Regions from separate parts of the Kosakonia pseudosacchari genome, predicted to be linked through region 2. Evidence: predicted binding sites of a transcription regulator. Region 2 holds the regulator's gene; each other region holds the start of a gene.

Region 1 (7,282 bases), 2.2 Mb from region 2:
CGATAACCGCTGGCCGCCAGTTCAATTGCCGTATCAACCTCTTCACGGCTGGCCCACGGGGTTGCGCGCAGGGTTTCACCGGTGGCCGGGTTGATGGAAAGCGCGTGCGTCGTTGAGGAAACAGGCATAAATACTCCGCTAAATGTGTTCAGGACTTGCGCAAGGATGGCGCAATTTGCTATTTCTGAAAACTGAATAATATTAACCACTCTGTTCACAAAGAGAGAATGGCATGGACTTAACCCAGCTTGAGATGTTTAACGCCGTGGCGCAGACCGGCAGCATTACCCAGGCGGCGCAAAAAGTGCACCGCGTGCCGTCAAACCTGACGACGCGCATTCGCCAGCTGGAGTCCGATCTCGGCGTGGATCTGTTTATCCGCGAAAACCAGCGCCTGCGCCTCTCTCCCGCCGGGCACAGTTTTTTGCGCTACAGCCAGCAGATCCTCGCCCTGGTCGATGAAGCACGCATGGTGGTCGCCGGTGACGAACCGCAAGGGTTGTTCTCGCTCGGCGCGCTGGAAAGTACCGCCGCGGTGCGTATTCCGGCGACGCTGGCACAGTACAACCAGCGCTATCCGCGTATTCAGTTCGATCTCGCCACCGGCCCTTCCGGCACCATGATCGATGGCGTGCTGGAGGGGCGGCTAAGCGCGGCGTTTGTTGACGGCCCGATTATGCACCCCGGTCTGGAAGGCATTCCGGTTTACCGCGAAGAGATGATGATCGTCGCGCCTGTCGGTCATGAGGTAATTACTCGTGCGGCGCAGGTGAATGGCGCCAGCATTTACGCGTTCCGTGCCAATTGTTCCTACCGCCGCCATTTTGAAAGCTGGTTTCACGCCGATCGCGCCACGCCCGGTAAAATTCACGAGATGGAGTCTTATCACGGCATGCTGGCCTGCGTGATTGCCGGGGCGGGTCTGGCGCTGATCCCGCGCAGCATGCTGGAAAGCATGCCCGGTCATCACCAGGTGCAAGCCTGGCCGCTGGCGGAGAACTGGCGCTGGCTCACCACCTGGCTGGTGTGGCGGCGCGGCGCGAAAACCCGCCATCTGGAGGCGTTTATTGCTCTGCTGAATACCGATCCACAACCAGCGCCTTGTGCATAAAAATACTCAGCGGATCGACACTGTACGGTGCGAAAGCCTCACAAATTTGATACCCGCAGCGCTGATACAGTTTCACCGCGGCATGCTGTTCAATGCCGGTTTCCAGCCGCAAGGTATGACACGATTTCCGGGCGGCCGCCTGCTCCAGCGCCGCCAGCAATTTTTCCCCCAGCCGCTGGCCGCGATGGCGGGGATCGATAAACACCCGTTTCATCTCGCCGCTGCCGTCGCGATTGAGCACCACCGCGCCGCAACCGACAGCCTCATCGTGATGCACAATTTTGCGCAAAATCAGCGTTTCGGCGGGTAATGCCGCGAGATCAAGCAGATGGTTACTCTCTGCCGGGTAAAGTGCGCTCTGGTAGGCGTCCAGGGCGGCAATTAACGCAATCAGATCCGGTTGCGTAGCCGTGGCATCAACAATGCGGTACATAGCGGGCTCCTTGTTATTAGCCTGTTAAAAATAAACAAGAATTTGCTACCTATGTCATATGAATAACCTATAGCTATGCCTGCTGAGATTGCGCTCCTGAGAACAGAGGTTGTACCTTACGCAACATACGATGCAGAAAATGGAATATTCATGAACACCAAAGCCCGGAAAGTGATGATTATCGGCACAGGCAATGTCGGCGCATCTGCTGCTTATGCCCTGCTGAACCAGAACATTTGTGAAGAGTTGATTCTTGTGGATCTAGACCAGCAACGGGTGGAAGGCCACGCCCAGGATCTGGCCGATGCCGCCGCGTATATGCCCGGTATGATGGTCATTTCCACCCGCCCGGTAGAAGATTGCGCAGATGTGGATATTGCGGTGATCACCGTTTCCGGCGGCGCGTTAAAACCGGGACAAACACGTCTTGATGAGCTGACCAACACCGCGCGGATCGTTAAAAACATTGTGCCGTCCATGATGGCAAACGGTTTTAACGGCATTTTCCTGGTGGCGACCAACCCGTGTGACATCATCACCTGGCAGGTGTGGAAACTTTCCGGGCTTCCGCGCAACCAGGTGATTGGCACCGGCGTCTGGCTGGATACCACCCGCTTGCGCCGCGCGCTGGCACAGACGCTGGATATTGGCGCGCAAAGTATCGATGCGTTTATCCTTGGCGAGCATGGCGACACCCAGTTTCCGGTGTGGTCGCACTCGTCCGTGTACGGTTCGCCGATTGCCGATGTTTACCGGCGCAAAACCGGTCAGCGGCTGGATGTCGACGCGCTGGCGGACAAAGTGCGCCGCCACGGCTTTGAGATTTACGCCCGTAAAGGTTGTACGGAGTACGGCATTGCCGGCACCATCGCCGAGATCTGCCGCAATATCTTTACCGGCAGCCACCGCGCGCTGGCGATCTCCTGCATTCTGGACGGGGAATATGGCGTCAGCGATGTGGCGATTGGCGTACCGGCCGTGCTGGCGCAAAACGGTGTTCAACAGATTATTGAACTGCAACTGGAAGGTGACGAAGTGGCGAAATTCAACCACTCCGCAGACGTTATCAAAGCGAATATTGCCCGCTTGCCCTGACTGACACCGTTAACCGGCAAAGGTTAACCGGCCTGGCAAAGTGGCAAGCTGCTGACGGATCCCGGGGCTACGCTGCGTATCGGTAATGATATCGGTCAGCGAATCGGGATCCGCCACGTTAAATAGCGACCGCGCACCCTATTTACTGCTGTTCGCCAGCACCACCCGGCGTCTGGCGTTCACGATCAAATCGTGTTTCAGCGCCGCTTTCTCCTCGGTCGGCGCGGTGATGCCGCACTGCAAATCCCAACCGTTACAGCTGACAAATGCCAGATCCGGCCAGATATTTTGCAGCAGTTTACGCCCGTGCTCACCGATGCAGGACTGGCTGGGATCATCAATGCGCCCGCCGGTTGGCCGTTTAATTACGCCACAGGAAGTGGCGGCGCGGGTGAATTTTGTTTTCTCGCCGGAGGCCGCCGCTATCACCGGGCAGGAGCGGATGATTTGCGGCGGTGCGTCGCTGAAGTGATGTCTGCGCTATGCAGGAAGAAACCCACCCGGCGTTACAGGCCTGGCGGTTTTTAGCGCAAGAACACTTTGCCCAGCAAATAGAGCGTTGCCTGGCCGCCAATCAGAACGCGATCGCCGCGCCATTCACAGCGTAAATCCCCGCCGCGCGCGGAAACCTGCCGCGCCTGCAGGCTGTTTTTACCCAGTTTTTCGCCCCAGTACGGAATCAACATGCTGTGCGCCGAACCGGTCACCGGATCTTCCGCCACCGCTTCGCCAGGGCAGAAGAAGCGGCTGACAAAATCGACATTCTCGCCGGGCGCGGTTACGCAGACCATCTTGCCAAGCGGTTTCATTGCCGCGATATCCGGCGTTAAGGCTTCTACCTGCGCCTGGTTTTCCAGCACCACCAGATAATCCCGCGCCACGCGCACTTCTTTGGCGCATTCAATACCCAGCGCTTTCATCAGCAGCGCCGGAACCTGACTTACCGTTTCCGTCGCCCAGGCCGGAAAATCCAGCGTCAGCCAGTCGCCGTTGCGACTCACTTTGAGATCACCCACAAAGCGGGTAGTGAAGAGGATTTCGGTATCCGGGTAATCGAGATATTCAAAGATCACATGCGCGGCGGCGAGCGTCGCGTGGCCGCAGAGATTGATCTCAGCTTGCGTGGTGAACCAGCGCAGCTCAAAACCGCTGTCGTTACGCACGAAGAAGGCGGTTTCGGACTGGTTATGCTGCTGCGCCATGCGAAGCAAGACATCATCCGCTAACCATTCGGTCAGGGGGCAGACGGCGGCGGCATTACCGCCAAACGTGCGGTCGCTGAAGGCGTCGACCATATAGAAATCGATGGTTTGCATAGCATTTCCTCTTTTTTGTCTTCTGTTTTTGAGCGCTATTCGGAAACGTTGCAACTGGTATTTTTCACACGAATAGAAAATGAGATCTACATCACAAAATGTTTGTATTTTCGCCAGCAAAGGCAGTAAGATCGTGACCTCTTCTTTTCGCCAACCAACCCCAAAATACCCTTATGACTACGAATACCGTTTCACGAAAAGTCGCGTGGCTGCGGGTAGTGACGCTTGCTGTCGCCGCCTTTATTTTCAACACCACCGAATTCGTGCCTGTGGGTTTGCTGTCGGATATCGCCCAGAGCTTCGACATGGAAACCGCGCAGGTGGGGATCATGCTGACCATCTATGCCTGGGTTGTGGCGCTAATGTCACTGCCCTTTATGCTGCTGACCAGCCAGATTGAGCGCCGTAAATTATTGATTGCGCTCTTTGTGCTGTTTATCGCCAGCCATGTGTTGTCGTTTCTCGCCTGGAGTTTTGAGGTACTGGTAATTAGCCGCATCGGCATTGCCTTCGCCCACGCGATTTTCTGGTCGATTACCGCCTCGCTGGCTATTCGCCTGGCACCTGCCGGGAAACGTGCGCAGGCATTGAGTCTGATCGCCACCGGCACCGCACTGGCAATGGTGCTCGGGCTGCCGATCGGTCGTATTGTCGGACAATATTTCGGCTGGCGTACCACCTTTTTCACCATCGGTATGGGCGCGCTGGTCACGCTGGTGTGCCTGGTGAAATTGCTGCCGGCGCTGCCGAGCGAACATTCAGGTTCGCTGAAAAGCCTGCCGGTGCTGTTCCGTCGCCCGGCGCTGATGTGCATCTATTTGCTCACCGTGATAGTGGTAACCGCGCATTACACGGCTTACAGCTACATTGAGCCGTTCGTGCAAAATGTGGCGGGCTTTAGCGCCAATTTCGCCACCCTGCTGCTGTTAGTGCTTGGCGGGGCCGGGATTATCGGCAGTGTGCTGTTTGGCAAGCTGGGGAATCAGCACGCCTCTGGCCTGGTGTGCAGCGCAATTGGTCTGCTGGTGATTTCGCTGGTGATGATGCTGCCCGCTTCCGGAAGCGAAATGCATCTGACGGTGCTGAGCGTGGTATGGGGCATCGCGATTATGATTATCGGCCTGGGCATGCAGGTCAAAGTGCTGGCGCTGGCCCCGGATGCTACCGATGTGGCGATGTCGCTGTTTTCCGGAATTTTTAACATTGGTATCGGCGCGGGTGCGCTGGTCGGCAACCAGATAAGCCTGCACTGGTCGATGAACGTCATCGGTTACGCCGGAGCGATCCCGGCGATTGCCGCATTGGTGTGGGCGGTGGTGATTTTCCGCCGCTGGCCGGTGAAACTGGAAGAGCAAACTCACGCCAGCCACGTTTAAACGTGGTTATTGCGCGCCAGAGATAACCTCATCCATCACCGTGGTTTGCCAGTCAAACCACGGGTTCCACGTCAGGCGAGCATGAATTTTGTTCGCCTCGACTAACCCCCAGTCTGAATACCACACCTCTTCCCCCGCCAGACAGCGTTTTGCCGCCTCTTCAGATTGACCATTCGCACAGAGCAACACGCTGCCTTTGCGTCCGTACAGCGGATTACGGGGCGAAAAGAGCACCGACATATGGGAAAACTGGCTGATGCGATCCTGCGGCAGATAATCCGTCTTCACCCGTAAGCGGGGCATTTTTGCCGCTTCCGGCGGTGGAGTGCCGTACCAAATCACGCGGCTGGCCGGGTGGGTGAAGCGGCGATCGAATTGATCAAGGATCCAGCGAGTGTTGAGCGCCGAATCGTGCGAGGTTAATACCAGCAGCGCCGGTTTGGTCCACGGTTTACGCGCCAGCAACCGCTGCGCACTGGCGCTGGTGCGCCAGAACTGGGCGAAACCGTTGGTCGGTACACGTAAGTAGCGAGTGGCGATTTGCTGCGGGAAAACGGCGCTCGGCGGGCGCAACCAGTCGCGAAACAGTGCTACCGTCGGGGCGAGAAAATCGTAACCGGTGCTGGATTTGAACGCCGGAGAAAACAGCAACAGCCCTTGCACGTTGTCATGCGCCATCGCATATTCCAGCGCCAGATTCCCGCCAGTCGAAAAACCGCCGAACCACAGGGAATCAACGTCTTTAGCCAGAATATCAGCCTGCTCGCGCACCACTTGCCGCCACTGAGAAACATCGACATCCAGCAGATCCGCTGGCCGCGTACCGTGACCGGGTAACAACACGGTGCGCACCAGAAAGCCCTGTTTTGCCAGTTCGGGGGCAATATCCACAAACGATCCTGGCCCGTCGCCCAGGCCGTGGATCAGCAAAATGCCTTTGCGCGCGTGCTGCGCCGGACGCCACTCCTGCGGCGTGTTGAGCCGCAGCTCGCTCGCTTTATCCAGCGTCTGAAACGCCCGGTGCGCGGCAACAAAATCGCGCGTTTGCTGTTGATATTCAGCAAAGCTTTTTTGCGCCAGCGGCGGTTGTTCGCCGGGGCGTTGCTGACAGCCGGTTAGCGCCACCAGCGCCACGACCAGGCAGGAGAAAAATTTGCGCATCAGGCTCCGGCATGAAAAGTGGTGATAATTTCCAGCACGCCATTGATGATAAATTGCACGCCCATACAGACCAGCAGAAAGCCCATCAGCCGCGAAATGGCTTCTATACCGCCCTTGCCCACCAGCCGCATGATTGCCCCGGAGCTGCGCAGGCTTACCCATAATATCAGCGCCACAATGGCGAAAATCAGCGTTGGTGCAACGGTGATGACCCACTCGGGAAACTCGGCGCCGTGGCGAATGGTCGAGGCGGAACTGATGATCATGGCGATGGTGCCTGGCCCGGCGGTACTCGGCATGGCCAGCGGCACAAAGGCGATATTGGCGCCGGGCTCCTCTTCCAGCTCTTCTGACTTGGTTTTTACTTCTGGCGCCTGATGCGCTTTTTGCGCCGGGAACAGCATGCGAAAACCAATAAAAGCCACGATCAACCCACCGGCAATGCGCAACCCAGGAATGGAGATACCGAAGGTGTTCATCACCACCTGACCGGCATAGTACGCCACCATCATAATAATGAAGACGTAGATCGAGGCCATCCGCGCCTGCTGGTTACGCTGGGCGCTATTCATATTCCCCGCCAGCCCTAAAAACAGCGCCACGGTGGTTAGCGGATTAGCCAGCGGTAGCAACACCACCAGCCCAAGGCCAATGGCTTTAAAAAGTTCCAGCATCTGATGGTCACTCCTTGCAAGGTCAAAACCCCGCCAGTATAGCCATAACGCGGCGGCAATGGCATGCCCGCCCGCAGCCCGCGTCCTGATTAAATGATTACTTTCAGTGCGTTACG
Region 2 (7,282 bases):
GTTTTGTGCCTTCGCTGATTATTGACGCGCAGGATATCGAAGAAGGGATGAAGCGCTTCGCGGATGCGGTGGCGAAAGTGGTCAACGGTTGAGGCGGCGGTTGAGCCAAATGCCGTGATGCGGGCGCTGACGCCATGCTACCGACGAAATGGTGTGCATGGTGTTCAGATGCCCGATGATTCGCTGTAAATGCTGCTCCAGCGTGCTCATTGGCCCATGCGTTAATGTTTCCGGGGCTTCGAGAATATTCACATCGCCGGATCCTCCCGGCCCGTCATACTCCAGCCGCTGCTGGCAGCGCTGCAGGGCTATTTCGCAGGATTGCAAATAACGTTGCGCCAGTTCCGGCGTCAACATCGTATGTTCGCGCGCCAGTGTCGTCATGGCATTGATATGCTCAACGATAAACTGGCTGTGCGTTACCCACAGTTTCATATCTTCCAGATAACGCGTATTGAATCCCGGTTCCTGCATCGCCTGGTTTAGCGAGTTGAACAGGGCGTTATGTGCCTGGTTTACGCGCATACGCTGCCAGGCAAGCGGCGTTGGCTGTGGATTATCGCTCAGGATCAGGCGAATCGCTTCCTGATCTGTTTCCAGCGCATCGTGCGCATTCTGTCGCAGTAAGCCACTTTGCCACTGCGGCCACAGCCAGACCATGCCGCCGAAAGCGATCAGGCAACCAATCAACGTATCAATAAGCCGGGCGACAATAAACTGCTCACCATTTAGCGTCAGCAACTGCAAGGTGTAGACGGCGGTAATGGTAAAACCCACCATCGCCCAGCCGTAGTTTTTCCGAATAATGAGATAACTGACCAGCGTAATCATCAGCATTGCGGCCAGCGTAAAACCGAGGGGAACATGAAAGTGCAATGTAGCTCCGGCAATCACCAGCCCCGCAATGGTGCCCGCCGCCCGGTGGACAATGCGAACGCGCGTTGCGCCATAACCGTTTTGCGTAACAAACATCACCGTCATCATGATCCAGTAGGGTTTCGGTAAATGCAGGGCGCTGCCCATCAGGCTGGCGATGCTGAGCATGACGCTTATCCGTGCGGCATTACGCAGCGCCGCAGATTTCAGTGATAAATAGCTTTTCAGCGCCGGGAAAAGGGGCAAGCGCCGCTGCTTTTCCGCCATCAGATCGCGAGCATAGAGCGGGCGTTGAGTGCGCAAGACGCGCGCGATACGGCTAAAATGCCAGGCGCAGAACTGACCGACCGGGTTATCCGGATGCTGGCGGGCGATTTTTTCCAGCGCGCCGATCTGCTTATCCATGTTGAAGCGCGTGGGATAGCGGTGATAGAGAATGTCGTCTGCCAGCACACGTAAGCGAGCGGCGACAGTTTGCGCGTTCCAGCGGATCACCTGTTCGGCGTGGGTTTGTTCCACCAGTTTCTGCACCTCTTCCGGCTGGTGTAAACTCACCGAAATGTGCTCTTGCAGATCCAGCCCCACCTGGAAAACCCGCAGTAGCCGTTTGTAATCGTTGTGTTTATTGGCTGCCAGCATATGCAGTTGCTGGTAGCACTGGCTTATCATATCCACCGCTTTTTGCTGGCGGGCAAGCAACGGCGGCAGGGCTTTTTCCGGGTCGGCGTGCTGCGTCAGCAGGCTGTATTTCGCTTCGCAGTAATCTGCCAGTTGCCGGTAGAGCAGGCTGAGGGATTCGCGCAGCGGTTGCTCGCGCCACATCCAGAACCAGAACCAGTTGAACAGCCCATACCACAATGTGCCCAGCGCATAGATAAGCAGCGGTTCCCATACCGGCATGTTGCCGGCAAGGCTGAGGGTAAAAATAGCGGCAATCAGTGAAGCGGGAAGCAGGCGGCCATGCAGCGCACTGATTTCGGCGGTCACGCCTAAAACCAGCGTCAGTCCGGTGAGGATCAGCGGCAGCGGGAGATCTTTCGCCAGCAATAATTGCACCATCAGGCTACTGCCTGCAAACAAGGTTCCGCCAATGATCAGGCGTTTGAAAAAACGTTTATGCGGCGTATCAAGCCCGGCAATGTTGCAGCAGGCGGGAACGAGGGAAAACAGCAGACCTTGTTGCAGGTGACCAACGAGAAGGCCAATCGCCACAGGCAAACATAACACCAGCGTTTGTCGCAGTGCGTAGTTGATTTCGGGGTGATAAATCAGCCTGCGCCACATGAGGGAAGAAAAACGACGCAGCGTGTAAGCTGCGCCGTTTTACAGATTAACGCGTTCCGTATACGACGATGGTTTTACCATGGGCGGAGATCAGGTTCTGATCTTCGAGCATTTTGAGAATGCGGCCCACTGTTTCACGGGAACAACCGACGATCTGACCAATTTCCTGGCGAGTAATTTTAATTTGCATGCCGTCCGGATGGGTCATTGCGTCTGGCTGTTTCGCCAGGTTTAACAGCGTTTGCGCGATACGGCCGGTTACGTCCAGGAAGGCGAGGTTACCCACTTTTTCTGAAGTGACCTGCAGGCGACGCGCCATTTGCGAGGAAAGACGCATCAGGATATCCGGGTTAACCTGGATTAACTGACGGAATTTTTTGTACGAGATTTCAGCCACTTCACAAGCCGTTTTAGCGCGTACCCATGCACTGCGCTCCTGACCCTCTTCGAACAGGCCCAGTTCACCGATAAAATCTCCCTGGTTCAGGTAGGAGAGGATCATCTCTTTACCCTCTTCGTCCTTGATCAGCACTGCCACTGAGCCTTTAACGATGTAGTACAGCGTTTCCGCTTTTTCACCCTGGTGAATCAGCGTGCTCTTCGACGGGTACTTATGAATGTGGCAATGAGACAAGAACCATTCAAGCGTCGGGTCTGTTTGTGGTTTGCCAAGCACCATGCGCGATTATCCTCTGTTATAAGCTGTCTCAGACACAGGATGAGCCCCTACGTCTGGGGTTGCAATCTAAGCTTCCCGCATCCAGGGAAGTGGACCGTCAGCGTCATCTGCGGTCTCTAAAGTATGATGTCATGCATACATGCGTAACATCCATTTATCTCTGTAGCATCCAGAGTGTTTTAGCATAGCTTTTACCGCCTGTCTCCTGGTGTCTCGCTTCAGCATGACGCAGGTCGCCTTCCGTTGCGAGTTTTGTTATGTACGCGTAATCTGTAAAGAAAATTGCTACTCCGGAGTGAAGAAAATGCAGGCACGTGTGAAATGGGTTGAAGGGTTAACGTTCCTCGGTGAGTCCGCCTCGGGCCACCAAATCCTGATGGACGGTAACTCCGGCGACAAAGCACCAAGCCCGATGGAAATGGTGTTGATGGCGGCGGGCGGATGTAGCGCTATCGATGTGGTTTCTATTTTGCAAAAAGGGCGTCATGACGTGACCGACTGCGAAGTGAAGCTGACTTCAGAGCGTCGCGAAGAAGCGCCGCGCCTGTTTACCCACATCAATTTGCACTTTATCGTCACCGGTAAAGCGCTGAAGGACGCGGCGGTTTCCCGTGCGGTGGATTTATCCGCGGAGAAGTATTGCTCGGTGGCGTTGATGCTCGAAAAAGCGGTGAACATCACCCACTCTTACGAAGTTATCGAAGCCTGATGCGAAAAGCCCGGCAGCGTGTTGCTTACCGGGCTTTCTGCATTATTTGATCTTTTTGCCTTCCATCAGCCGTTGCACCAGCGGCGTCATAATCAACTCCATCGCCAGCCCCATTTTTCCGCCAGGCACCACCAGCGTATCCATATGCGAAATAAACGAGCCTTGCAGCATCGCCAGCAACCACGGGTAATCAATCCCTTCCAGGTTACGGAAGTGGATCACCACAAAACTTTCGTCCAGTGAGGGAATACCTTTCGCGGCGAACGGATTAGACGTATCCACCGTAGGGACACGCTGGAAGTTAATGTGCGTACGGGAAAATTGCGGCGTAATAAAATTGATGTAATCCTCCATCGAACGCACGACAGAATCCATTACTGCTTCACGCGAATGCCCGCGCTCGCTGGTATCGCGGACAAGTTTTTGGATCCACTCCAGGTTAACAATTGGCACCACGCCCACCAGCAAATCCACATGACGCGCGACATCGTTTTGCGGCGTCACCACGCCGCCGTGCAACCCTTCATAAAACAGCACATCGGTCGGTTCCGGCAACGGTTGCCACGGCGTAAACGTGCCCGGCACCTGGTTCCAGGGCACGGCTTCATCGTAGGTATGCAGGTATTTGCGCGCCTGGCCTTTGCCGGTTTGGCCATATTCGCTAAACGTCTGTTCCAGCAGACCAAAATCATTGGCTTCCGGGCCAAAATAGCTGATGTGTCGGCCAAGATCGCGCGCCTTACGGATAGCCATATCCATTTCCGGGCGGGTATAGCGATGGAAGCTGTCACCTTCCACTTCTGCCGCGTGCATATTGAGCTGGGCGAAGATCTTACGAAAGGCGAGGCTGGTGGTGGTGGTTCCCGCGCCGCTGGAGCCTGTAACGGCGATAACCGGATGTTTGGCGGACATAGCAACTCCCTGAATTAACGATTATTTCAGTATAGCCAGCCGCCATGTAATTGTTCAGTCGTGGAACTGCCCGCGCGGCATGATGTTGACCGTCTCGTGCAGTTCCGACCACACCAGTACGGCTTCGCCGCGTTGCAGTTGCCGTTTAACGTCGGCGACCTTTTGCTCAAGTGAACGTTCATGTTCACCATAATCAGTGCCTTCGCGCAAGACAAAGCTCTCAATCAGATTGTCCAGCGTCTGTGCATCAATCTCTTGCCAGGGAATAATCATCGTCTTTCCAGATAAGCGGATAACCAGTCAGGAATGCGTTTTTCCAGCCACATCTCCGGGCGGCGCAGCGTACCGCCGACAAACCCGACGTGGCCGCCGTGTTCCGTCAACTGATACTGAATATTGACGGGCAACTGCCCGACATCCGGGATCACATTGTTGTCCATAAACGGATCGTCTTTCGCGTGGATAATCAGCGTTGGTTTACGAATATCCGGCAACACCGGCATTGCGCTGCAGCGGCGATAGTAATCCAGCGCGTCGGCGAAACCGTGGATTTTCGCGGTGATCAGATCGTCGAACTCGCGAATACGGCGCAGCTTACGCAGCGCAGGCAACGTGGTTGGCAGCGAACCTGGATAAGCGCGTAATTTGCGCGCGGCGTTCGCTTTCAGCAAATTCAACAAGTAGCGCTGATAAACGCGGGAAAATCCCTTATCCATATGATAACTACAGGCTTCCAGCACCAGCGGCGCGGAAACAATCACCGCCGCGTCGACGGGCAAACTATCATCGGCTTTTGCCAATAAACAGCCGAGCATATTTCCGCCGAGCGAGTAACCCACCGCTGCGGTTGGTGCTGAACCAAACTCTTTACGCAGCCAGTGCAAAAACCAGGTGCCATCTTCGGTTTCGCCGGAGTGATAAATACGGTTCAAACGGTTAGGAATGCCGCTACAGCCGCGAAAATGCATCACCACGCCAAGCCAGCCGCGCTGCTTCGCCGCATGCACCAGACCGTGCGCGTACGGGCTGTGCAGGCTGCCCTCCAGGCCATGAAACACCACCAGCCGTGGTTTATGTTTCGCCTGATTCGGCTCTTCGCTCCAGGCCAAATCGACAAAGTCTCCATCCGGCAGCTCAAGGCGCTGCCACCAGGGTTCAAACTGTAGGCGTCGACGTAAAATGCGTGGCAGCATCGTTTGTAGATGCGGATTGCGCGCACCTGGCATTGGATGAAAGTTAAGCGAGTCTCCCTGATTTTCAAGGAAATTTGCAGGTGTAATATCTGCCATCTTGTCAATAAACGTAAGTAAATAGACGATTATTATACTTGTTAATAAATGGGCTGTTTAATACTTTGCTGCTGTTGTACCGTATATGCTTTTGCAGTCGGCCCGATAACTTTCTAAGAAATCTATTACTTTCATTGGATTACTGCCGTCTGCTTTTAAATCATTGAGGATGTATTAGATGACAGACAATACCTCGCGTGACCTTGCCGCGTCACCATCCCTGGGCCAAACCATTAACGACTTACCCGGCAGTGAAAATTTAACGCCTGCCGAGCAGACGCAAATCCAAAATATTGTCGACGAGATTAATATTAACGACCCGGTGTTCTCGCTCTCTTTTGGCGCGAAAACCATGAACAGCATCTCTCAGTTCTCTGATTCGCTGATGCAAGAAGTCCGCGCTAAAGACGCGGGGGTTATCGGTGCGCAATTGACCGACTTGCTGATGAAAATCAAACAGGTCGATATCAGTCACTTTGAGCAAAAACCGGGTTTTCTTGCCTCGCTTCCGCTGCTGGGTTCGCTATTTAACCGTATTGAACGCACCATGCTGGAGTACCAAACGCTGGCGAAGCAAGTCGATACCATCACCGAAAAACTCAACCAGGCGATGGTAGATCTGCTGCGTAATATCTCGGTACTGGAGATCCTCTTTGAGCGTAACCGCGATGTTTTCCAGCAAATCACGCTGCATATCATTGCCGGTAAACAAAAACTTGATGAGATAAAACGGAATGAAGTGCCTGCATTACAAGCTCAGGCGTCTGATCCGATGAACGCACAGCGTCTGCGCGACCTGATGGAGGGGATCCAGCGCTTCGAACGTCGTCTGCATGATTTAATGTTGTCGCGCACCATCGCTATGCAAAGCGCCCCACAAATTCGTCTGATGCAAAGTAACAGCCAATCACTGGCGGAAAAGATCCAGAGCAGCATCCTTTCCACCATTCCTGTCTGGAAGAGCCAAATCGCGCTGTCACTGTCGCTTCAGACTCAGCGTCAGGCAGCGAAACTGCAAAAAGACGTTGCTGATACCACCAATGACCTGCTGCGTCGCAATGCGGAAATGCTGCAAACCGGCACCCTGGAAACGGCGCGAGAAGTTGAGCGTTCTGTTGTCGATATCGAAACCCTGCGCGACGTGCAGTCACGCCTACTCAATACCCTTGAAGAGTCAGTGAAAATTGCCTCTGATGCGCGCGAGCGTCGTGCAGAAGTAGAAAAAGAGCTGGTCACGATGGAAAACGAAATGCGCACTCGCCTGGCTGATATTGCCAGCAGCAAGGCCGCACAGCCGTAAGATAAACGGAATAAGTTATGTTACAGAAATTACTCCTCCCTTTTGATCACATACGTGATAGCCGATGGATGCGCGTTTTTTTCCATCTGTTCATTTTCATTCTGGCAATGATGTTTCCCTCCTTCTTTAGTGCCATACCTACAGACGTCCAGCCTACTTTGCTGGAGAACGCACAGTGGAAAGGCGCATTAAGTACGCTGTACTGGTTTGCGTTCATCATCTTATGCAGGGGG
Region 3 (7,282 bases), 2.2 Mb from region 2:
CAGCGTCGCTTTGTCCTGCGCACTCAGTGTTGCGCCCGCCAGCATAAAGCGCTGATAGGTGGTTTCCACCAGACGCAAGGATTCGGCGTCCAGAGAGAGCGCCTCGCGCTGTTTCCATACCGCTTCCACGCGGGCAAACAGGGCATCGTCGAGATAAATATCGTTCGCCAGCTCAGCAAGCTCGGCAGAAAACGCCTCATCCAGCTGTTGTAAAAAGTCATTGGTATGGGCCGATGTCATGGCGAAAAAGACGCTGGTGACATACGTCAGTAGCGCGCCGCTGCGCTCCAGGGCCAAAAAAGTATTGTCAAAATCCGCTGGCGCGGGATTCTGTGTGATAGCGGCAATTTCAGCGCGTTTTTGCCGTACTCCTTCATCAAACGCCGGACGGTAATGCTCCTGATTAATGGCATCAAAAGGCGGCGCCTGGTAAGGCAGTGTGCTGGCAGAAAAGAAAGGATTAGTGACCGACATATTTCGCTCCTGAATGCGATGGTTCAGATCAGAGTAGGCATGCGCCGCGCGCATCGCAATCATTTCTCTGCTTTCGCGCATGAGCCGGCGTTTTTTGCCACACTGTATGCGGGATAAGTTGTGTTACCGCTATAAAGCGGTGCATGCTATGTCGCGACACCACAAAAAGCGTTGAGGAACAGTGAGATGATTATTCTGGTTACCGGGGCTACAGCGGGTTTTGGCGAAGGTATCACACGCCGTTTTATTCAGAACGGCCATAAAGTGATTGCCACAGGCCGCCGTCAGGAACGTTTGCAGGAACTGAAGGACGAACTGGGCGACAATCTTTATACCGCGCAACTGGACGTGCGTAACCGCGCGGCGATTGAAGAGTTTATCTCTGCGCTGCCTGCCGCGTGGCGCGAGATTGATGTGCTGGTTAACAATGCGGGTCTGGCATTGGGCCTGGAGCCGGCACATAAAGCAAATGTCGACGACTGGGAAACCATGATCGACACCAACAATAAAGGTCTGGTGTATATGACGCGCGCAGTGCTGCCGGGCATGGTTGAGCGTAATCGCGGGCATGTGATTAATATCGGTTCCACCGCCGGTAGCTGGCCCTATGCAGGCGGCAACGTTTATGGTGCGAGCAAAGCCTTTGTGCGGCAATTTAGCCTGAACTTACGTACCGATCTCAGCGGTACCGGCGTGCGCGTGACCAATATTGAGCCGGGCCTGGTGGGCGGCACCGAATTTTCGAATGTGCGCTTTAAAGGCGATGACGCGAAAGCCGGGAAAACTTACGAGAACACCACTGCGCTGACGCCGGAAGACGTTACCGAAGCGGTTTGGTGGGTCGCCACGTTGCCGAAGCATGTCAATATCAATACCCTCGAAATGATGCCCGTCAGCCAGACATATGCGGGTCTTAGCGTACACCGCGAAGGGTAATTTCCGCGCCCGGCCTGCGGGCCGGGTATGGGATGTCCGTTAAATTAATGGTATGGTAGACAGGTTAACCCCTTAAAAAGTAAGAGCGAATGGCCGCTGAAACGCAACTCAACCCTACACAGCCCGTCAATCAACAAATTTACCGCATTTTACGGCGGGACATCGTCCATTGCCTGATCCCACCGGGCACGCCGTTGTCGGAAAAAGAGGTGTCGGTGCGTTTTGACGTGTCACGCCAGCCAGTACGCGAAGCCTTTATTAAACTCGCGGAAAACGGCCTGATCCAAATCCGCCCGCAGCGCGGCAGCTACGTCAATAAAATCTCCATGACGCAGGTGCGTAACGGCTGTTTTGTTCGCCAGGCTATTGAGTGCGCCGTCGCCCGCCGCGCCGCGACGATGATTGATGACAGCGCCTGTTACCAGCTGGAGCAAAACCTTAATCAACAACGCACCGCGATTGAACGTAAGCAACTGAATGACTTTTTCGAGCTGGACGATAATTTCCACCAGAAGCTGGCGCTCATCGCCGACTGCCAGTTAGCGTGGGACACTATCGAAAATATTAAAGCGACCATCGACCGGGTGCGCTATATGAGCCTTGATCATGTTTCGCCGCCGGAGATGCTGTTGCGCCAGCATATGGATATTTTCGCGGCGCTGGAAAAACGCGATGCTGACGCCGTTGATCGCGCCATGACGCTGCATTTGCAGGAAATCAGCGAGTCAGTAAAAACTATTCGCCAGGAAAACCGCGACTGGTTCAGCGAAGAGTAATCTTCCCCCTTCTTATCTCCGCCGGGTCACATTTTTTTCACGCAAAAAAGTGTGACTTTGATCAAAAACAAAAACTCATGAGCTCAGGGGCGTATTTATAAGGCGTCCATTTCGGGGACATCTTCTGCCCCGTTTCGTTTTGCGGATTTCAATAAGGAGAAACCACCATGATGACGTATGATCGTAACCGTAACGCTATCACCACCGGCACGCGCGTGATGATTAATGGCACTGGCCGCACCGGCAAAATCGTCGCCATTCACGCCGAGGGGTTAACCCCCGCACAGCTGCGCCGCAGCAAAACGGTGGAAGTGGAAGGCTGTGAAGGTAAATTCGAACCGGTTGAACTGATTCGTCTTGGTTTGCACTAAGCGGTTAGAAAGAGTGTGGTGAAAAAGAATGCCGCCGTGGCGGCATTCACTGTTTCTATTACGTTTAAGATTTGTAGTTAACGTGCTGCGGCGTACTGCGCCACCGTGGCTTTCGCGCCTTTCTCCAGCAACGTCAGATAGGCTTTTTTCACCTGAGCCACAAAGGTCGCATCTTCCGGCAATTCATTGCCAAAAATCGCCTCAATTCCAAGCAATGCCTGCACACGGGCTTCACCTTGCGCGCTGCTGTTAACCGCGTTCTGAATCACTACCAGCAACGGATCGCACACTTCGATCGCTTGTCCCTGCTCGTCGACGCCGCCGACATAGCGCATCCAGCCGGCAATGCCCAGCGCCAGCAGGGAGAAATCGCTTTGATGCACTAAATGCCAGCGCACGGAATCCAGCATACGTTGTGGCAGCTTCTGACTACCGTCCATCGCGATCTGCCAGGTGCGGTGACGCAACGCGGTATTGCTGTAACGCGCAATCAGCAGATTGGCGTAATGCGCCAGATCCACGCCCTGCACTTTCAGCGTTGGCGCCTGCTCTTTCAGCATCAACGCGTGCGCGGCACGACGGTAATTCTCGTCTTCCATGCACTCATTAATATGCTGATAACCCGCCAGATAACCCAGATACGCCAGGAAGGAGTGGCTGCCGTTCAACATGCGCAGTTTCATCTCTTCAAACGGCACAACATCAGCTACCAGCTCGGCGCCAGCTTTTTCCCACGCCGGACGACCCGCCACAAAATTGTCTTCAATCACCCACTGGCGGAACGGCTCACAGGCCACACTCGCAGGGTCGCGCACACCGGTCAGTTGCTCGATTTTATCCAGCGTTTCGGCGGTCACCGCCGGAACAATTCTGTCTACCATGGTTGACGGGAACGTCACATTGGCTTCAATCCAGTCACCCAATTCTGCGCTTACCGCCCGCGCGTAAGCGCAGACCACATTGCGGGTGACATGGCCATTTTCCGGCATGTTGTCGCAGGACATCACACTGAACGCCGGTAATCCGGCGGCTTTACGGCGCGCTAACGCTTCGACAATCACACCTGCCGCTGATTTCGGCTGATGGGGATTTTGCAGGTCGCCAACAATTAATGGGTGATCGAGCATCAGTTTGCCGGTTGCCGGAGAGTGGCAATAGCCTTTCTCGGTGATGGTCAGTGAAACAATGGCAACCTGCGGTTCGCACATAGCGGCGAGTACGGTTTCCAGACCATCCACCTGTGCGTGCAGTGCGCGTTTCGCGACGCCAACCACACGCGCAGTCCACGCGTCGGCTGACATTTCCGCCACGGTATAGAGATTATCCTGCAACTTGAGATCGGCAATTTGCTGCTCACCGCCAATCAAATTGACCTCGCAATAGCCCCAGTCACTGCCATGCTCTGCGGCAAGAATATCGGCATAAACTGACTGATGCGCGCGATGAAACGCGCCAAAACCGAGATGCACAATGCGCGCAACCAGTTTGTTACGGTCATAAGTGGGTAACGTGGCTTTCGCCGTTAACAGCCTGTTTTCCATGGTGAGACTCATCTTATTAAGTGAAACAGTGGTTCAATAGATTACGGACTGCGGTAAACCAGACTATGATTTGCGACAGGATTTGCGGACTACACTAACTAGAATGGTAACTAAATGTGTCAAAATCGACATACTTAACTTTGCGGTTAGACAAAGAGTGCATTCAGCGTGAATGGGATGAGTTGACGTGATGGCGCAGGCTGCGCGGCAACGTTGGGGAAATGTTTAAAAAGTGATACCAACGCGCATGCAAGTAATGCGTATTAATGTGCAAAGAGGAAATATTAATCCGTTAGCAGGCAGCGGGCATCATCTTAAAAGACCTACTGAATCGACGATATTGGAGAAATTCCCGCCGGGTCAAAACTTGCCACCGCCCCCCACGTTCTTCAGAAGCGCCATGCGCCTGAGGCAGTTTCGCGAGCGCGATATTGATCAAACCGGAAATCATCGCCAGAAACAAAAACGGCTAAGAACAGTGAATCAGTCACACTTTGTGCCGAAAACGACGCACACTACGCGCGTCCCCAGCCAGCAACAATGATCAACATCCCGCACAGAGCGATGAGCGCCCCGAGCCAGTCGTAAACGCTGAGTTTTACGCCATCGACCACACGTAGCCAAATCAATGCGGTGCACACATATACGCCACCGTAAGCCGCGTAAACGCGCCCGCTGGCCGCCGGGTGCAGCGTTAGCAGCCACACGAACATTGCCAGCGCAAGCGCAGCGGGAATAAGCAACAGTGGTGTAGCGCCGCGTTTTAGCCACAGCCAGGGTAAAAAACAACCGACGATTTCACACAGCGCGGTGGCAAAGAACAGGAGTGTTGTTTTCAGCATCAGCGGCACGTTGATTCAAACTTGGTTGAACTATCATACCGGATAATGCTCTGAGAGTGAGCCCCGGCTGGCTATCCCGTGTGGCTGAGATCGCATAGAATAGAGTGATACGGGCATCTTGTTTCTCCCTCAAATTAAGGAAATCGCAATGACTAAAACACTTAGCAAACGCCTGTGCCTCACCGCAATGCTGACGCTGGGTGCCATCGTGTACACCACCTCCGCACTGGCCGAAACCAACCGTCTGGTGATTGAATCCGGCGATAACGCGCAAAGCCGCCAATCGGCAGCGATGGAAAAAGAGCAATGGAATGACACTCGCAGCCTGCGCAACAAAGTGAACAAGCGCGTGGAAAAAGAGTGGGATAAAACCGATGTCGCGTTTGATGCGCAGGACAAATGCCAGAAAAGCAGCAATCTCAACGCCTACTGGGAACCCAACACCCTGCGTTGCCTGGATCGCCGCACCGGACAGCAAATTCGCTAACCGCCCTCGGGCGCTTGTGCGCCCGATTTCCGCTTAAGTAAAAGGACTTTTCATGAGTGACGCTTACACCGTCCGCCTGCGACCGCTCGAACGAGAGGATTTGCGCTTCGTTCACCAACTGGATAATAACGCCAGCGTCATGCGTTACTGGTTTGAAGAACCCTACGAAGCCTTCGTTGAACTTTCTGACCTGTATGACAAGCATATTCACGATCAAAGCGAACGCCGTTTCGTCGTCGAATGCGATGGCGAAAAAGCCGGATTAGTCGAGCTGGTCGAAATCAACCACGTTCACCGCCGCGCAGAGTTTCAGATAATCATCTCCCCGGAATATCAGGGCAAAGGGCTGGCATCAAAAGCCGCGAAGCTGGCGATGGATTACGGCTTTACAGTGCTGAACCTGTACAAGCTGTATCTGATTGTTGATAAAGAGAATGAAAAAGCGATTCACATTTACCGCAAGCTGGGGTTTATGGTCGAAGGTGAATTAATCCATGAGTTCTTTATTAACGGTGAGTACCGCAACACCATTCGCATGTGTATTTTTCAGCAGCAGTACCTTGAAAACCACAAAACAAGCGGCCCGACGCTACTGAAACCCACCGCGCAATAAAGCGCGGTGGCCAGCGGCATCAATAATACTCGATGGTGTTTTTGATGCTGTATTTATGCGTCACCTGTGGCGTAACACTTTCATCCACAATCTCCAGGCTGCAACTCACCGGGTTATCATGGCTGTCGTATTCACATGCCTGTTTCACATTGCCCAGCGGCTTATCATTCAGCGTGCTGACAGAAGTGTAATCAAGCTTTTTGCGCTTATCTTTCGAAGGCGTAGATATGACGGATAACTTCGCATCTTTCGATGTCGTGGTTTTCCCGAGCGGATACCCTTCATCGTCATAGCGGTATTTGACCTCTATCTCCTTGCCGGTTGCGCGAACCACAAATCCATTATCGTCGGTATCCCAGGTCACGCCCGCTGCCGGGAACTCTGCCAGTTGGCATTTGCCCTGCAAACGCAGACGTTTTTCCTTCGATTCCGCCTCGACATAGTAGTTGGCATCCAGCACCAGCGACACGCCACTGTTGTTTTCCAGATCGTGCAGTTCAAGCGTATCGAAACATCCCTCTTTCGACATCGTTCCGCTAACGCGTTTGGTGACTTCACCTTTATCGTTAAGCAACGTCTGGCTGAAATCTTTAACCGGGCCACGTAACGGATCAAAATCGAATTCATTCGAGAAGCTAGCCATTTCCGGCGTGAATGAAACGGGTCCCTTCGGCTTATCACATCCGGCAAGCGCCACCGCCAGAGAGATAAGTAACAGCTGTTTTTTCAATGGGTTCACCACATTCTTCTTTTGTAATGCGCTTATATTAGCAAAAGCTTTATAACTTAGGGCAATGACTTCTTTGTGGCTATGCCTGGTGACTGAGGAGTAACAACAACGAATAACCTGCGCCGCTCACGCCTGTTAGCAATAAAATCAACGATGAGAAGGCAGCGAAACGACCACTTTGCCTTGTCGGCAACCAGCGTTTGACGGCCAGGATATAGAGCGTTAAGACACTACAATCCAGCACCACCCAGATGGCAGTAAGCAACATGATGCTGGCGGAGAAATCGCCGGTAATGCCGGTAAACTGTGGAAAAAAAGCGATAAAAAACAGAATATCCTTGGGATTAGCGATAGCCGTCATAAAGCCCGCAACAAACCCGCCTTGCCCGCCATTTCGGGACATCTCGTTGCTTTTTTCTTGCCGCAAGACGCGTAATGCCTGTACCGCGCTAATCGCAATAAAGAGCGAACCCGCCAGCCCTACCAGATTTAGTAGCCAGGCCGAGATCGTC
Region 4 (7,282 bases), 510 kb from region 2:
GCTGCATCGCTTTTTTCAGCACCGGTACCACCGCATCGGGATCGTTGGCCGAGATGGCGATCGCATCCACCCCCTGGGCGATCAAGCCGTTAAGCACTTCGATCTGCGCTTCGGCGGTGGTGGTGGTCGGGCCGGTGTAGATCACTTTGACATCGCCTAGCTCTTTGGCTGCCTCCTGTGCGCCGGTGTTTGCTGCTTCAAAAAAGCCATTACCTAAAGATTTCGCCACAAGGGCGATTTTTACTTCAGCTAAAGCGGAACCGGACAACGCCAGCATGGCAACGGTGAGGATTAAGCTTGCTTTTGTTTTCATTGCTTTTACTCCACGAGAGTTAGTGTTTGTAGGGCTTGCAGGTGAGGATTCGCCCCGTCTCAGTGAGCGGGGCGCGATGTTGTTATGGGTAGAGATCTAATGCGGATTGCAGCGGCGTCACGCCAAAGCGTTTACCCAGTGCAATCAACTCTTGCTTCGTGATGGTCTGTTTCATCCCGCCCATCGAGTAGATTTTTACCAGCACTTCGGCGGATTTCTCGGCGGTGTCGATCAGGCCAAAGGCTTCGTCGAGCGTCGGCCCGCTGCCGAACACACCGTGGAAGGGCCACAGCACCAGCGAATGTTTCTGCATATCTTTGGCGGTCGCCTGGCCGATTTCATCGGTGCCTGGCACCATCCACGGCAGAATGCCGACACCATCCGGGAACACCACCAGACATTCGGTGCTGCCTTCCCACAGCTTGCGGGTAATCAAATCAGAGGTATTTTCCAGCACGTAGGTCAGCGCAATCAGGTTGGTGGCGTGGCAGTGCATAATCACGCGGTCTTTTCCGCCGGTGGCTTTGATGCGTTCGCAGTGCGACAGGAAGTGCGCTGGTAGCTCTGACGTCGGAACCGCGTCATGCTCCAGCCCCCACAGAATGTGGTAGCCCGCGCCGTCGCTGTCGACTTTCACTACGCCTAAATTGGCGGCCGGATCGAGCTGCACGTTACGGAAAAATTTACCGGAGCCGGTGACGATAAACGGCGTATTGGCCAGCAGCGGCATTGGCTGGCTCAGGGCGATATAGCGCGGTTTCTGGTGAAAATCGGCGGCGAACGATGTGATATCGGCCTCATCCAGGCGCAGCGTCAGGTTGCCGCCGTTGCGTTCATCCCAGCCTTTCAGCCAGGCGTCCGAGGTGGCTTTGATCATCCCCTGGACGAACCAGGAATCGGTAATGGTCTGCATAGTCTTCTGTTTCCCGTTTATTGCCCGGTAGCGCTGCGCTTACCGGGTCTGATGAATGCGCAGCGATTAGCCACGTTTGCTTAATACGTCTTTCTCATAGGCACGCACGCTTTCCAGCCACTGGCTACCGGCTGGCGTATCGTGGCGCTGGCAGTACATTTCCCACACCGCCTGCCACGGCAGGGATTTCTGCTCTTCGAGCAGCGCCAGACGCGCGGTGTAATCACCGTCCGCTTCCAGTTGGCGCAGTTGTTCAACCGGTTCGAGCAGCGCGCGCAGCAGCGCTTTTTTCATGTTGCGCGTGCCAATCACCCACGCGGCGATGCGGTTGATGGAGGCGTCGAAGAAGTCGAGCCCGATGTGGACGCGATCGAACAGTTTGTGGCGGATAATTTCACTGGCGATGGCCTGCGTTTCGTCATCCAGCAGCACAACGTGGTCGCTGTCCCAGCGTACCGGACGGCTGACGTGCAGCAGCAGACGCGGCACATAAAGCATGGCGGCAGAGATTTTGTCGGAGATAACCTCCGTCGGATGGAAGTGGCCGGCATCAAGGCACAGCGCGGTCTGGCGGCTGGTGGCGTACCCCATATAGAACTCGTTGGAGCCGACGGTGTAGCTCTCTGCGCCGATGCCGAACAGCTTACTTTCCACCGCGTCGATATGGTGCGCCGGATTCAGTTTTTCGCTGATCACCTCATCGAGCGCGTCGAGCAGACGCTGGCGCGGCGCGAGACGGTCAACGGTGACATCTTTCATGCCGTCCGGGATCCAGATATTCATTACTGACGGCGTACCCAGTTGCTCGCCGAACCAGGCTGACACGCGACGGCTGGCTTTCACGTGATCGATCCAGAACTGGCGGATCTCGGGATTGGCGTGGGAGAGCGTAAAACCATCGGCGCTCAACGGGTGCGAGAAGCAGGACGGGTTGAAGTCCAGCCCTAGGTTATTGGTTTTTGCCCACTGTACCCAGTTTTTGAAGTGTTCGGGTTTGATTTCATTCCGCGCGACCGGCGTTTCGGCTTCGTGATAAATCGCATGCAGGTTCAGGCGTTTTGGACCTGGGATCAGGCTTAGCGCTTGTTCCAGATCGGCGCGTAATTCCGTGGCGTTGTGCGCTTTGCCCGGATAATTACCGGTAGCCTGAATGCCGCCGGTCAGGCTGCCTTGCGGGTTTTCGAAACCGGCAACGTCATCGCCCTGCCAGCAGTGCATGGAAACCGGCAGCCTGTCGAGCTGGCGCAGCGCCTCCTCGACATCAATCCCCACAGCGGCGAAACGCTGTTTAGCTATGTCCCAGGCTTGTTCAAGTTGAGTGGTCATGCGCAAAGCTCCTTTGTCTGTCGTTTTGGCTGAAAGCGCGCGACATAGCGGGCGATTTCATTATCAGGATTAGGGGTAAACGTAATCAGTGAGTGGTTAGCCGTGATCAGCTGGCGAAAATCATCGACGTTGCTTAACTCATCCAGCGTCATCAGTTGCACGCTAATATTGCCCAGCGTCGAGGCCTCCACCGGCCCGGCGACGACCGTCAGCCCGCAGGCATCGGCGCAGAGCTGGTTCAGTAACTGGTTCTGGCAGCCGCCGCCGACAATATGCAGGCGGGTAAACGGCTTACCGCGCAGGAACGCCAGTTCGCTCAGCACATCGGCATACAGCAGCGCGAGGCTATCGAAGATGCAGCGCGCCAGTTCGGCGGCGTTCTGCGGTACGGGTTGGCCCGCGTCCCGGCAGGCGGCCTGGATCTCAGCGCTCATGTTGTCCGGGTTGATAAAGCGATCATCGTTCGGGTTAATCACAAAACGGCAGACAGGAAGTTGCTCGGTGAGCGCGATTAACGCCGGTAAGTCGGAGATGTTTTGCTCTTTCAGCACGCGTTGCAGCAGCCACAACCCCATGATGTTTTTCAGTACCCGGTAACGGCCTTCGGCACCGCCTTCATTGGTGATGTTGGCAGCGAGCGCCTCATCGCTGGTGTAGGGGGTTTTGCTCTCAAAGCCCATCAGTGACCAGGTGCCGGAAGAGAGATAGGCCGCGTCGTGATTTTCCAGCGGTGCGGCGATCACCGCGCTGGCGGTATCGTGGCTGGCGACGGCGACGACCGGAATGGCATTACCCTGCGGGCAGATCCAGTTGCCGATAACATTGCCCGGATGGGTTGGCGTGCCAAACCAGCGAGACGGAACGCCAGCCCAGCCCAGCAATGATTCATCCCAGGTATCGGTATTGATATTGACCAGTTGGGTAGTGGTGGCGTTGGTGTATTCCCAGTTGAGATTGCCGGTCAGGCGGTAGCTGAAGTAATCCGGGATCAGCAGCGCGTGATCGGCCTGTTCCAGCAAGTGCGGTTGCTGTTCTGCTAATGCGCGTAACTGGTACAGGGTGTTGAAGGGTAAAAACTGAATACCGCTGCGACGATAGATATCGGCTTTGCCGGGATTTTGCAGCGCCCGGTGCATCACGCCATCGGTGCGATTGTCGCGGTAGGCTATCGGCAACCCGACGCGCTGGCCTTCGCGGTTAATCAGGATGTAATCAACACCCCAGGTATCAATACCGATGCTGTCTGGCTGTATGCCTTCGGCGCAAACCTTGTTCAGTCCAAGGCGGATTTCAGCTTCCAGGCCGTCGATATCCCAGCAATCAAAGCCGTCCACTTTTTGCAGACAGTTTATAAAACGGTGAATTTCGCGAAGCGAAAGCGTGCGGTTCTGACGGTCATAGCGCGCCAGCATGACGCGTCCGCTGGAGGCGCCTAAATCCACCGCAACACAATGGCGAAAAGTCATGATCGGGTCCTTCTTAGAGTCATTGCGGACAGTCTAAAAAGGGCGCGACAGCCGTACCTTCTTGCTACTGACAGCGGCGATTTCGCGCTGGCAAGAAAGCAAAGGTGAACGTGAGAGAGTTCACAGTTTCCAGTAATCGCGCGGTTTTCGGCCATTGTGACCCTCACCACATTTCCCGATCTTTCCGGGCGTTTCTTGAAAAAACGGCAGGCTATGCGCGAATTGGCGTCGAAAATTTAAGGTGAGGTCGAAAACCCTTAATTACTATTTTGAGAACATTTCTCAAGACCGGGGCAATCATGACCGTACTGCATAGCGTGGATTTTTTTCCGACAGGTAAATCACCCGTTGCCATTGAACCGCGATTGCCCCAGGCCGCGTTTCCGGAACATCACCATGATTTTCATGAAATCGTTATTGTCGAACACGGAACGGGGATCCATGTTTTTAATGGCCAGCCTTATACCATCAGCGGCGGCACGGTCTGTTTTGTGCGCGATCATGACCGCCATTTGTATGAACATACCGATAATCTCTGTTTGACCAATGTGCTGTACCGCTCGCCGGATGCGTTCCAGTTCCTTGCCGGGTTGAACCAGTTGCTGCCGCAGGAGCAGGATGGGCATTACCCGTCGCACTGGCGGGTAAGCCAGCACACGCTGGGGCAGGTGCGCGGCATCATTAGCCAGATGGAAGAGATGGGCAGTGAAGTGGCAACCCATGACATTGCCAACCGCGAGATCCTGTTTATGCAGTTGCTGGTGTTATTGCGTAAAAGCAGCCAGCAGGAAGATGCGGGTAACAGCGATGCGCGGCTGAACCAGCTGATGCTGTGGCTGGAGGATCACTTCGCCGAGGATATTTGCTGGGAGTCGCTGGCGGAACAGTTCACCTTGTCATTGCGCACGCTGCATCGCCAGCTTAAACAGTCCACCGGTATGACGCCGCAGCGCTATTTAAACCGCCTGCGGTTGATTAAGGCACGCCATATGCTGCGCCACAGCGACGAGAGCGTGACGGATATCGCGTTTCGCTGCGGGTTCGGCGACAGTAACCACTTTTCGACGCTGTTTCGCCGCGAATTTGACTGGTCACCGCGTGATATTCGCCAGGGGCGCGACACGCTGCTCCAGTAACGAGAAGGTTATCACCGATTTTTTTTCGGGCTTCCGCTAATAATGTCAGGTTGTTCACGGCAGAGGTGGCGTTGTGGCTGGTGAGTTAATTCTTCGTAAAGCAGACTTTTTCCCGCGCGCCGGACAGGCGGTTGTGGTGGCCGATCGCTACCCGCAAAATGTCTTTGCTGAACATACGCATGAGTTCTGCGAACTGGTGATGGTGTGGCGCGGCAATGGGTTGCATGTGCTTAATGACCGGCCTTACCGCATTACGCGCGGCGATCTGTTTTATATTCGCGCCGAAGATTGTCACTCTTACGCCTCGGTTAATGACCTGGTGTTACAGAACATTATCTACTGTCCGGACCGGCTGACGCTGAATCTCGACTGGGCCGCGCATATTCCGGGGCTTAACGGCGCGCCGTCCAACCCGCACTGGCGGATTGGTAGCAGCGGAATGGCGCAGGCGCGGCAGGTGATTACGCAACTTGAACATGAGAGCGCGAAGGACGATCCGCTGGCGAATCTGATGGCGGAAACCCTGTTTGCCCAACTGGTGATGACCCTAAAACGCCACCGTTTCGCTACCGATAACCTCGCCGCGACCCACAGTGAAGCACTGTTGGATAAACTGATCACCGCCCTTTCCGGCAGCCTGAATCGCAGCTTTGTGCTGGAGCGTTTTTGTGAACAGGAACAGTGCAGCGAGCGGGCGCTGCGCCAGCAGTTTCGCACTCAAACCGGGATGACTATCAACCACTATTTGCGCCAGTTACGCATTTGCCATGCGCAATTTTTGTTGCAGCACTCCGAGCAGATGATCAGCGAAATCGCCATGCAGTGCGGGTTTGAAGACAGCAACTACTTTTCGGTGGTGTTTAGCCGGGAAGTGGGGATGACGCCGGGTCAGTGGCGCCATCGCAGCCGGGTTGCTGCCTGATTCGCTTGCCCTGTCTGGTTCGACGCACTACGCAGCCCTGTCTTGCGGGTTGCCATCAATGGTTTTCCACCCTTAAAAACCTCATCCAGCCGCACACAGATTGCTGCGCTGCCTGGTCGATGGACGTAAAAATCGCACAAAGGATCACACTTCAAATATTTGCCGCGTTGCGTTGCAGACCGGCAACCATGGCGTGATGCGGACGGACGGCTTCACGATTTCAATAACATAACCAAAAGTTATAACCTTATTAAAACTACGGCATTGATAAACATTTTCAATATCATTTAATTAACTATAATGAACCAACTGCTTACGCGGCGTTAACACAATAGCCGCTTACCCTTAATGGAGATGAATATGAGCTATACACTGCCCGCTCTGCCGTATGCATACGATGCCCTCGAACCGCATTTCGACAAGCAGACGATGGAAATCCATCACACTAAACATCACCAGACCTACGTGAACAACGCGAATGCCGCGCTGGAAAGCCTGCCGGAGTTCGCCAGCCTGCCGGTTGAAGAGCTGATCACCAAACTGGACCAGCTGCCTGCGGACAAAAAAACCGTACTGCGTAACAACGCAGGCGGTCACGCGAACCACAGCCTGTTCTGGAAAGGCCTGAAGACAGGCACCACCCTGCAGGGCGACCTGAAAGCTGCTATCGAGCGTGATTTCGGTTCCGTGGACAACTTCAAAGCTGAATTCGAAAAAGCAGCGGCAACTCGCTTTGGTTCCGGCTGGGCATGGCTGGTACTGAAAGGTGACAAACTGGCTGTGGTTTCTACCGCTAACCAGGACTCCCCGCTGATGGGTGAAGCGATCTCTGGCGTGTCCGGCTTCCCGATCCTGGGTCTGGATGTGTGGGAACACGCTTACTACCTGAAATTCCAGAACCGCCGCCCGGACTACATCAAAGCGTTCTGGGACGTAGTGAACTGGGACGAAGCGGCTGCGCGTTTCGCTGCGAAAAAATAAGCCGCTTTCGTCACGTACGATAGCGTGAGTCGAAGCCCCGCCAGGCGTTGCCAGCGGGGCTTTTTTATTCCTTTTTGCCCGCCAGAAACCAAAAGGAACGCTGATCCTAAAATAATGAAATAATGTTTTGTTATGGTTGTTTGATCACTTTTCTCGCATCAATCCGGGTCTACGCTCTCTTCATCCGCGCGGCTGTTGTTCCGTTCAACCGGAGTGCCAGCGCCA

The links. Region 2 encodes CRP, which controls carbon source genes, mostly activating them, when cyclic AMP is high. Its sites were predicted from a motif close to ATGTGANNNNNNTCACAT; they were not measured.
Region 1: the regulator CRP is predicted to act here: its motif matches at 4,035-4,052, upstream of IP581_RS10725 (sugar transporter).
Region 3: the regulator CRP is predicted to act here: its motif matches at 2,236-2,253, upstream of ydfZ (putative selenium delivery protein YdfZ).
Region 4: the regulator CRP is predicted to act here: its motif matches at 4,173-4,190, upstream of rhaS (HTH-type transcriptional activator RhaS).

Annotation. Positions count from the first base shown of each region.
Region 1 covers NZ_CP063425.1:2,275,535-2,282,816, reverse strand. The annotation lists gene sad (succinate-semialdehyde dehydrogenase) at 1-128, opposite strand, end outside; gene ptrR (putrescine utilization regulator PtrR) at 233-1,111, shown strand; gene IP581_RS10745 (GNAT family N-acetyltransferase) at 1,065-1,544, opposite strand; gene IP581_RS10740 (L-lactate dehydrogenase) at 1,695-2,639, shown strand; partial or broken gene IP581_RS10735 (DeoR/GlpR transcriptional regulator) at 2,649-2,990, opposite strand; partial or broken gene IP581_RS23895 (SDR family oxidoreductase) at 2,986-3,111, shown strand; gene IP581_RS10730 (PhzF family phenazine biosynthesis protein) at 3,164-3,955, opposite strand; gene IP581_RS10725 (sugar transporter) at 4,129-5,331, shown strand; gene IP581_RS10720 (alpha/beta hydrolase) at 5,338-6,492, opposite strand; gene IP581_RS10715 (MarC family NAAT transporter) at 6,492-7,166, opposite strand.
Region 2 covers NZ_CP063425.1:4,475,228-4,482,509, reverse strand. The annotation lists gene argD (bifunctional acetylornithine/succinyldiaminopimelate transaminase) at 1-92, shown strand, start outside; gene IP581_RS21380 (YccS/YhfK family putative transporter) at 82-2,160, opposite strand; gene crp (cAMP-activated global transcriptional regulator CRP) at 2,207-2,839, opposite strand; gene IP581_RS21370 (OsmC family protein) at 3,144-3,548, shown strand; gene IP581_RS21365 (phosphoribulokinase) at 3,591-4,460, opposite strand; gene IP581_RS21360 (YheU family protein) at 4,515-4,733, opposite strand; gene IP581_RS21355 (hydrolase) at 4,730-5,749, opposite strand; gene IP581_RS21350 (toxic anion resistance protein) at 5,928-7,049, shown strand; gene IP581_RS21345 (5-bromo-4-chloroindolyl phosphate hydrolysis family protein) at 7,067-7,282, shown strand, end outside.
Region 3 covers NZ_CP063425.1:2,258,370-2,265,651, reverse strand. The annotation lists gene dcp (peptidyl-dipeptidase Dcp) at 1-474, opposite strand, end outside; gene ydfG (bifunctional NADP-dependent 3-hydroxy acid dehydrogenase/3-hydroxypropionate dehydrogenase YdfG) at 661-1,410, shown strand; gene IP581_RS10645 (GntR family transcriptional regulator) at 1,500-2,186, shown strand; gene ydfZ (putative selenium delivery protein YdfZ) at 2,354-2,557, shown strand; gene IP581_RS10635 (mannitol dehydrogenase family protein) at 2,635-4,098, opposite strand; gene IP581_RS10630 (YnfA family protein) at 4,614-4,940, opposite strand; gene IP581_RS10625 (DUF1283 family protein) at 5,089-5,427, shown strand; gene speG (spermidine N1-acetyltransferase) at 5,480-6,040, shown strand; gene IP581_RS10615 (YnfC family lipoprotein) at 6,060-6,770, opposite strand; gene IP581_RS10610 (LysE family translocator) at 6,850-7,282, opposite strand, start outside.
Region 4 covers NZ_CP063425.1:71,165-78,446, forward strand. The annotation lists gene rhaS (rhamnose ABC transporter substrate-binding protein) at 1-313, opposite strand, end outside; gene rhaD (rhamnulose-1-phosphate aldolase) at 396-1,226, opposite strand; gene rhaA (L-rhamnose isomerase) at 1,293-2,552, opposite strand; gene rhaB (rhamnulokinase) at 2,549-4,018, opposite strand; gene rhaS (HTH-type transcriptional activator RhaS) at 4,318-5,154, shown strand; gene rhaR (HTH-type transcriptional activator RhaR) at 5,228-6,076, shown strand; gene sodA (superoxide dismutase [Mn]) at 6,437-7,057, shown strand.